DNA from 2 places in the Arthrobacter sp. Marseille-P9274 genome. Region 2 is predicted to be linked to the other one. Evidence: riboswitches for the same ligand, from Rfam matches in the RefSeq annotation. Region 2 holds a riboswitch; the other holds the start of a gene.
What was found. A riboswitch is a leader RNA that binds a small molecule or an ion and turns the genes downstream of it on or off. The one in region 2 is predicted to bind cyclic di-AMP.

Region 1 (4,559 bases), 1.0 Mb from region 2:
GTGATTCCGGCGACAAACGAGGCAATATCCTGCGGGCTGGTGAGGCCGGCGGCGAGCACGGCGCTCGCAGCCACCGCTGCCAGGCCCGAGCTGGGCCCCATCGAGATCTGCCGGCAGGTGCCGAAGATGCCGTAGGCAATCGCCCCGGCCGCGGCCGCATACAGTCCGTTCTGCAGCGGGATTCCCGCGATGCCGGCATACCCCAGGTTCTTCGGAACGATCAGGGCAGCGACGGTGATCCCGGCGATCAGGTCGCCGCGCAGCCAGGTGCGGTCGTAGGAACGGAGTTGTCCGATCAGGGGCACCAGGGGCCCGCCCCCGCGCTGCGACCTTTTCATGGTCCAGTCATACTCCGGGCCGTAGCGGTCCACCAGAGTCATCCTCTCCGGAACATACCGGCAGAGGGCAGAGGCAGCACGGCCCGGCGGATCAGGGCGGGCCTGGCGGCGCCTGCCGCCGCTTGCAATACCGGATCCGGTCCAGGTCCTCTCCGGGCCTACTTCAGCTTCAGTTTGGCCAGGACCATGTTGTGGTCCGATCCCGGCGTGGAGCGCAGCCGGCCGGCGGCGTCGATGTCGAGAACGTTCTCGTAGGAGACGGTGCCGGCGATGTTCTTCGTGAAGACGTAGTCGATGCGCCCGAACGTCGAAGTCTGCTGCTTCCGGTAGCCGTTGGTCGTCGGGTAGAGGAAGTCGGTCTTGGCGGCCGAGGAAGCGGTGTCGGTCCAGCCGGCCTTGATGAAGGCCTCGTGCGGGGCGTTGGAGGGCAGCTGGTAGAAGCTGCTGTTCATGTCCCCGCCGACGATCACGGCACGGTTGCGGGTGTTGATTGCATTCATCTGCCGGTCAATGGTCTGCATGACCGCGGTCTTGGACACCGAGCCGGTCAGCGGCAGCTTCGGGTCGGCGTGGAAGGACAGCGCGTAGAAGATCTTGCCGGTCTTCTTCGATTTCAGCGCCACCCAGGCGGCGCCGCGGCGGTCCTGGCCTGCCGGGGTCGGCAGGGCGAAGGTGCCGCGCTTCACAAGGGTGTATTTGGAGCCCTTGTACGCGATCCGGTTCCAGTAGTGCTTGGTGCCTGCCTTCTCCGGCGTACGGTCCAGGGCGTAGCCGATGGTCTTCAGCCGGGCTTGGAAGTCTGTCATGGCCTTGGTGTTGGCGGTGCCCGGGATGTTGACGTTCATGGCCTCCTGGAGCAGGAGCACGTCCGGGTTCTTGGCCTTGATGGTCTTCAGGTGCGTGAGCTTGCGGGTGTTCCAGTGCGGGGCGCCTGTGACCTTGCAGCTGGCGCACATCAGGTTTTGGCTGGCCACGCTCAGCGGCTCGCTGCCGCCAACGGCAGGCGCTGCCGGGTACGCGGTCAGCCGGACCGAGGGCCGGGTCTTATAGGTCTTGTTGTGCGCGTACACCCGGATGAAGCTCGGCATCGACGACCGGGAGCCGTGCGTGAGCTTCGTGATCTTCAGGCTGGTGCCCGTGATGTTGGAGAAGGTCCGCGGCCGCAAGGTCATGGCCATGTTGTCGGCGATCTTCACGGTGTAGTGCGTGGTGTCCGCGGTCCGGTTCCAGGAGACCGTGATGCTGTCCTGCCCACCCGATGCCTTCAGCGGGGTGAACGCGCCGGGGTAGTTGGCCTGCGTGGTCGCCTTCAGGCTCGGGGACCAGGCGGAGCGGACGTATTCGCCGTAGTCGCTGCCGGGCTCGCGGTACAACGCCCGGTACTGGATGTAGTAGGTAGTTGCGTCCTCCAGGTCGCCGAGGTAGCGGCTGTTGACCTTCTCGATGACCGGCGCGCCGGCCATGTCGGAGCGTATGGAATAGCGGACCTCGTACCGGTTGGCCCCGGACACAGCATCCCAGGCCAGGGTGAAGCCGGTGTAGCCGGCAGAGGCCAGTTCGGGCCTGTCCAGGCTGGCTGCCACCTGCACCTGGGCGGGGGCCGCCACGGCGGTGCCGGGGACGAAGGCGCCGAGCAGGGATGCGGCGAGGAGGGCGGCCGCGGCGCGGCGCAGGGGAGTGGACTTCATGATGCTCCTGGGCGAGTGCGTGATCTCTAACAGGAGACATGCGTCGAAACCCCCGAAGCCTTCCCCCGCGAAAAGTATGACGGCCAAAGACCGTTTTGCGAAACGATTCACCGCAGCGGTAGGGCCGCAATGGCGCTGGAAGGTCACCGCAGTCCGGCCACGCATGGCAAGAAAAGGGCTAAGGCTTGTCGGACGGTGCTCTCGGCGTAATCCCATCCGGCGGGCGCAACGGCCCGGAGCCGGACGAAGCCTGCCCGGAGCGCTTCTCTGTGCCGAGGCCTGAGGCTAGGGGGAAGGAACCGTTCCCTACGGCACGCGATCGACCGTTTTGCCTGCTCAGGGCGTGCGTGAGCAGGAACACATGTCACGGGTTTGTAACGATTCATCCGCGGCGGATACGTTAGATGGCGCCATGCCCCGGATGGGCTCATGGCCTGGTGCGCACGCCGAACTCTGCCAGCGTACCTGTCCGTTCAATTGCACTGGCAGAGGTGGAGGAACCATCATCGGCGCCATCGGCGCCTTGGGGTGAAGTGCGGCCAGCCGAAGCAGCGTCCTGTTGTGCGGCGGCCGTGCCGGGATGCTCTCTCTCTCGAATCCGACAGCTAACTTCTCAGGCGTGTAGAGAGGATTCCCGTGAAGATTCACTCATCGCGCGGACGCCGGCGTGCCGGCTCCGCGGTTCCGCCCGGCGGCCGCTCCCGTGGCCGCCGCAGCGCCGCCGCAGCCTCCTCTGCGGCTTCGGTTTCCGCCGTTAGGAAACCGGTGGCGTTCACCGGCATTGCCGCCGTCGCCACCGGCTTGGCGGCCGCCGTTGTCCTTCCGCTGATCCAGCCGGCGGAACCGGACGCCGCGGGCAGCCATTCGGAAACCAAGACGTTCACGACGACGGGGTCGGTAGCGGCGTCGACCAGCAGCACGACGCCCGCCTACGACCGCCCCACGGTCGACAGCAAGGCGGCTTTGACCGGGGCGGCTTCGACCGGGGCGGCCTCGCTCCCCGCCGAGGGCAGCGCGCAGCCGACCACCGGCGCCGTCCCTCCGCAGCTGCCGGCCGCCGGAGAGGCTGGCCCGGCCGAGGAAGCGGCTCCCGTCCCGACCAGCGACGGTACAGCGGCGGCGGGCACGTCGAAGGCTGCGGGCGCGCCGGCCACCGGCTCGACCCCGGACACGGCCGCCCCCGCGACCGGCTCGGCCAAGGCAGGCACGGCAGCCCCGACCGCGACGGCAGCCCCGACCGCGACGCCGGACTCGACGGTCACGGCCGGAACGCCGTCGTCCGCCCTGGCGAGCCCCCGCCCCAGCGCATCCGCCACCCCCACTGAACGGTCCGTGCCTGAACGGACCCAGCCGGCCGAACGCAGCGTGCGCGCGAGGACGTCCGTGACCGCGGAGCCGATTCCGTCCACCGGAACGGCCGACCCGAGTATTCTCCCCGTGCCCGCGCCGTCGTTCGGTACCGGCAAGGCAGCGGCCGACGAAGCGCTGCGGAAGCTTCGGGCAGTGCGCGGCGAGACGGTCGACGACCCGAACTGGCGCTGGATCCGATCGCACCTGGACGGGCGCGATGAAGAACGCAGCCGCTAGCCGGACCTGATGACGGTTCGCTGCCAGGATCCGGCGGGGCCATGCCTCGGGACCTGCGGCGGAAGTACGACGGCGGAACTCATGTTCCGTCGTCGTACTTGCTTAAGATGCGGGTGCAGGGCGGCCGCTCGACCGATGCCCGCGTCCGGGACTACCGTTGAGATGGAGTCCGAACATGGACAATTTCAACGCACTGCTCGACACAGCGCGGGCGGCGTACGCCCGCGGGGATTGGTATGCCGCCCACCGGGATTTAGCGCATGCCAAGGAGCTCTCCGGACTGTCTGCACAGGACCTTGGCCTGCTGGGCAGCGCCGCCTGGTGGGTGGGGGAGGTCCGGGAATCGCTGTCGTTGTCCGAGGTGGTGTACCACCGCTTCCTGGACGACGGCGAGCCGGCCGAGGCGGCAATGAAGGCCTTGAACCTGGGCCTGCTGTGGTTCATCCGGGGCGACCTCGTCATTGCCTCCGGCTGGGCCAGCCGGGCCCGACGGATCTTGGCCGACATGCCGGAGGGGCCGGCGCAGGGCTACCTGCTGTACCTGGACGCCTCGATTGCCTTCGACTTCAGCCCCGACGGACCGGCAGCGCAGGCCGCGGCAAGGCTGCAGGAGCTGGCCCGCCGGCACCGCGCACCGGAGCTGACCTCGTTCGGGCTGGTGCTGTCCGGGCTGGTCGATCTGCGCGCAGGTAGGACGGCGTCCGGTTTCGCGCAGCTGGATGAGGCAATGCTGCCGGTGCTCGCCGGAATGATCCCGCCGGAATGGGCCGGCGACATCTACTGCACGGTGATCCACGCCTGCCATGAACTGGGCGACCTGCCGCGCATGAGCGCCTGGACCCGTGCCACGGAGCAGTGGTGCCAGCAGTTCCACGGGGAAGTGGTCTACTCGGGCATCTGCCGCATCCACCGGCTGCAGCTGCTCAGTGTGGAAGGCCGCTGGGGC
Region 2 (4,559 bases):
CCCTCGGGGACATCAGGGTCCACCGTGGCCAGCGAGAGCGCCCGCTTCTCGTTGGCGCTGTAGCCCGTGAACATCGACAGGCCGACGGTCGTCCCGCCGGCGTCCACCACGGCGTCGTAGTTGGACGAGCCGTAGTTGGCCAGCGGCAGGTCGAAGTACTTGTACGGGGTTTCGCCGGTGTCGAAGAGCGAGGCGAAGATCTTCGCAACGTCGTCGGAATTCCAGGCCAGCGTCACCTTCTTGCGCTGGGCCGCAGGATCGATCTTCTCCAGGGCCTCGCGGCCAATGAAGTCGTGGTCGAACTTCACGAACGAGCCGTAGCCCAGCGCCCACGGCGTCAGATAGTAGTCCTCGATCTTCTCCGAGACGAAGCTGCCGCCAACGGCGTTGGTGGCTTCGTAGCTGTCCGCGCCGAGCCACTCGCGGTACGGGCGCAGTTCCTCGCCGGTGTAGATCGCCGGCAGCGGCGAGGGAATCCAGCCCGATTCCAGCGTGTTGGAGGGGTAGGCGCGCGAGCCGACGGCGAGCATCCCGAACTCCCGGCCTGCCTCCAGGATGGTTTCGCGCGCCCGGTCGTAGGTCTCGTACGGGCCCCACAGCTCCAGGCCCGGGGCGCCGGCCATGCCGTGGCGCAGCGTGTGGACCTGGGCGCCGGCCACATTCATGCGGTCCATGGTGAAGAACTTCAGCTGCTCCACCGGGCCGCCGTTGACTTTTTCGATGATCTGCCACGCGTTCGGGCCCTGGATTTGGAACCGCCAGTACTTGCGTTTCACCGGCTGGCCCATCGGACGCGAGGGGGAGCGGCGGTCGACGACGATTTCCACGTCGTAGCCGCCGGTCTCGCCGTGGAAGAGCAGCCAGTTGGCGGCCGGCGCCCGGCCCACGTAGACGTACTCGTCCTCCGCCTCGTGGAACAGGATGCCGTCGCCGATCACGTGGCCGGACGGCGTCGTCGGCACGTACTGCTTCGCCTTGTTGACCGGAAAGCTGGCCACGGAGTTGATCGCGGTGTCCGAAATCAGCTTCAGGGCGTCCGGACCCTTGATGAACAGGTTGTCCATGTGGTGCGACTGGTCGAAGAGCACCGCCGTCTCGCGCCAGGCCCGCTGTTCGCTGCGCCAGTTCGTGAATTCGGGAGCGACGACGGGGTAGACGTAGGCGCCGATCTGCGAGTTGCGCAGCAGGTCGAGGGTGTTGCCGGCTTGGTCCAGGACATCCTGCAGGTTCTTGGCAGTCATCGGTTCGGTCACGGGACAGCTCCTTAGCGCAGATGAACAACGGTGATGTAGCTCACGCTATCCGAGATGACTCACTATGACTATAGGTAGCTAGGGTGGGCCGACAGGGCGCGGCAGCGGGGACACGGGAGGGGTTGTGCGGCATGCCGCACAACCCCTCCCGCAGAAGACCAGATCCGGGACGGCCTAGAAGAACTTGGCGGGGTTTATCTCGGAGCCGCCCTTGAGGACCTCGAAGTGCAGGTGGCAGCCGGTCGAGTTGCCGGTGGTGCCCAGCGCGCCGATCTTGTCGCCGGCCGAGACCTTCTCGCCCTGGGTGACGCCGATGCTCTGCAGGTGGTTGTAGGTGGTGGTCATGCCGCCGCCGTGCTTGATGACGATGCGGTTGCCGTAACCGCCGGCGCTGGAGGAAGTCTTCGAGACCGTGCCTGCTGCGGCAGCGCTGACGGGGGTGCCGCAGCCCAGGGCGAAGTCCAGGCCATTGTGGAACTCGCCGGCCGCGCCCGTCACGGGATTGATGCGGTAGCCGAAGCCGGAACTGGTGACCATTTTCTTGACCGGGGACACGAGGTCCTTGGCATCGGCCTTTTTGGCCGCTTCCTTCTTCGCCTTGGCCGCATCCTTGACGGAGGCGGCCTTAGCCTCCATCTTGGCCTCCTTCGGGGCGGCCTTGCTCGTCACCTCGACGCGCTTAAATTCGGCCTTGGCGTCCTCGGGGACCGTCACTGCTGCGGGGGTGACGCTGGACGCCTGGGTTGCCGCAAGCTGTTCGACGCCGGCCTGCGCGGTCGGAATGGCGGTGAGAGCCAGGATGCCGGCGGCCGCAAGGGCGACGCCGAACTTCTGGCTGCGGGTGGCGGCGAAGGCGTCCTTCTTGTTGCCGCGACCGGCGGCGCGATGGCCGCGGATGGCAGCCATCAGCGAGGTGTCGGTGTTGCGTCGGCGTCCGCGCATGGGGGAGTTGCTGTTCAAGGGATTCCTCTCAGGGCGCCGGCGAAGTTAGCTGTCGGATTCGAGCCAGAGAGTTCTGCTCGGTTCGCTGGCAGGCAGGACTATCGTCTCTGCGGCCGGGCGAACTTCACCCCAAGGCGCTTCGAGCGCCGGAAGTGGTTCCTCCGCCCCTGTCGGGAAGGTCATTGAACGGTACCTGTCGGCTGCTGACAGGGTTAGGCGGGCAGCCGAGGCGGCTAACACTCGTTACGTGGAAGCGCAATCCAACTTACCGGGTCGATATCAGCTGTTACAAACTCGTTATGCGTGTTTGTCAACACATCAACGTTTAAGCGGCGTGTCGATTTGGATTCGCGTCACCGCGTGTGATCGCAAAGTCGCGCTAATTCAGGCATGAGGCCTCAGCCCGTCGTTATGCCCCTGCCGGATTGGCGATGCGATGTGCCCCGGCCGGGATTTGAGTGATGCGATGAGTGGGTTTCGGCCGGAATGAGGCATGCCCGGCCCAATGGGAGTCGCGGAATAATCTCCGGCGTCAACCGGTTTCAATGGTGAATGCAAACGCATGAAGATTCGAGGAGCAGGAGAACAGCATGTCCGAGCGCAAGATCGTTGTACTGTCCGCGGGGCTGGGCGTTCCGTCTTCCAGCCGCATGCTGGCCGACCAGCTGGCCAAGTCCGCTGCCACCCGCTTCGCCCTCTCGGACGAAAGCGTGGCGGTCGAGACCTTCGAGCTGCGCGAGTACGCCGTCGATATCGCCAACAATATGGTGACCGGCTATGCCGGGCCGAAGCTGGCCGCAATGATCGACGCCGTCGCTTCGGCGGATGCGCTGATTGCGGTCACGCCGGTGTTCAGCGCGTCCTACAGCGGCCTGTTCAAATCCTTCTTCGATGTCATCGATAAGGATGCCCTCGCCGGCAAGCCTGTGCTGGTCGGGGCGACCGGCGGAACGGCCCGGCACTCGTTGGCGCTGGACTACGCCATCCGGCCGCTTTTCAGCTACCTGCGTGCGCGCACCACGCAGACCGTTGTCTTCGCCGCTCCTGAGGACTGGGGGTCGGGCGAGGGTGGCGGCAGCAGCATCGAGCGCCGCTCCAACCGTGCGGCCGCCGAACTGGTGGCTCTGGTCCATGAAAGCGCTGCTCCCGAGACAGGTCGCGGCGGGGTGGAATCCCTAAGCTTCGAGGAAATTTTGGCCAACGTCGGCCACTGAGGCCGTAACCGGGCCAGGGGCGGGTCTGGGCGTGCCTGCCGCTGGCCCGGTGGCCCGGCCAGGGTGAGCTAGAAGCGCTCCGGTTGCTCGCCCAGAATGAAGTGGCGGCCGCTGATGTGGGTCGGCTTGACCTGGATATAGAAGTCCTTCAGCGTCGGCACCCAGGTCTTGAGCCCCAGCTGCTCCGCGGCCGCGATCTCCTCGCCGGACTGCAGCACCCTGGCGGTGCCTTTGACGACGACGCTCCACGCCTCATCGCTACCGATGCCGTCCGTCTCGAAGACGACGTTCTCGTTGATCGTGATCTCAGCGAGTTTGGTGCCCGGCGCGCTGCGCATCAGCAGGTGGTTGTCATGGGCGAGATAGTTGATGGGAAAGATGTCTGTCTCGCCAGCCGCCGTCAGGACTATCCTCCCGTGCTGGGTTTTGCTGAGCAGCTTCCAGGACTGCTCGTCGCTGAGTTCAAGGACCGGATCATCGTGTTCGAACATCATGCCCCTATTGTTCTACAGGTCGTAGAAGATTGGGAAGGGGCGGAGCCACAAAGGCCGATGAACGCACCGAGTTCTTCGAGTCCGAGCGGACGGGCGGGGAGATAGCAGGTCAGGGCCTTCGAACGGATAATGACAGCCCGCCATTGGCCCCGGGACACCGCCACGTTTGTCCGGTTGCGGTTCAGCACGAATTCCATGCCCCGAGGTGCCTGCGAGACATCCGACACCGCGGTCGAAACGATCACCACGGGCGCCTCCCGGCCCTGGAATTTGTCCACCGTTCCGACCCGCACGTCAGGGTAGCCGGCGGCCTCCAGGCTGCGGCGGATCAACTGCACCTGGGCGTTGTAGGGCGCGACGACGAGCAGGTCCGCCTGGGTCAAGGGGCGTGGTGCCGACCCGTGCTGCGGATCCGTCCACGGCAGGCCCAGATGATTCTTGACCTGCCGCACCGCCTCTGCGGCCTCTTCCGGGGATGAGGTGGAGTTTCCTTCGTGCTGCACGAGCACGCATTCGACGCCGGGGCGGGCTCCTTCCAGCAGCCGGCCGGCCGCGGCGGGCGCGCTCGCAAGGCGTCCCTCGTAGGAGAGTTCGGAGACGGCCCGGCACAGCTCCGGATGCATCCGCCAGCTCCGGGCGAGGAAGTAGCCCAGGTC

Region 1: it holds a riboswitch for cyclic di-AMP, as region 2 does, so the genes downstream of both, OC550_RS07395 (hypothetical protein) here and OC550_RS12425 (M23 family metallopeptidase) in region 2, are expected to answer to the same signal.

Annotation. Positions count from the first base shown of each region.
Region 1 covers NZ_CAMPOV010000001.1:1,627,395-1,631,953, reverse strand. The annotation lists gene OC550_RS07405 (SulP family inorganic anion transporter) at 1-371, opposite strand, end outside; gene OC550_RS07400 (endonuclease/exonuclease/phosphatase family protein) at 497-2,026, opposite strand; cyclic di-AMP (ydaO/yuaA leader) riboswitch at 2,461-2,660, shown strand; gene OC550_RS07395 (hypothetical protein) at 2,663-3,613, shown strand; gene OC550_RS07390 (helix-turn-helix transcriptional regulator) at 3,789-4,559, shown strand, end outside.
Region 2 covers NZ_CAMPOV010000001.1:2,676,042-2,680,600, reverse strand. The annotation lists gene OC550_RS12430 (aminomethyl transferase family protein) at 1-1,241, opposite strand, end outside; gene OC550_RS12425 (M23 family metallopeptidase) at 1,428-2,213, opposite strand; cyclic di-AMP (ydaO/yuaA leader) riboswitch at 2,216-2,387, opposite strand; gene OC550_RS12420 (FMN reductase) at 2,786-3,409, shown strand; gene OC550_RS12415 (pyridoxamine 5'-phosphate oxidase family protein) at 3,478-3,903, opposite strand; gene OC550_RS12410 (TM0106 family RecB-like putative nuclease) at 3,900-4,559, opposite strand, start outside.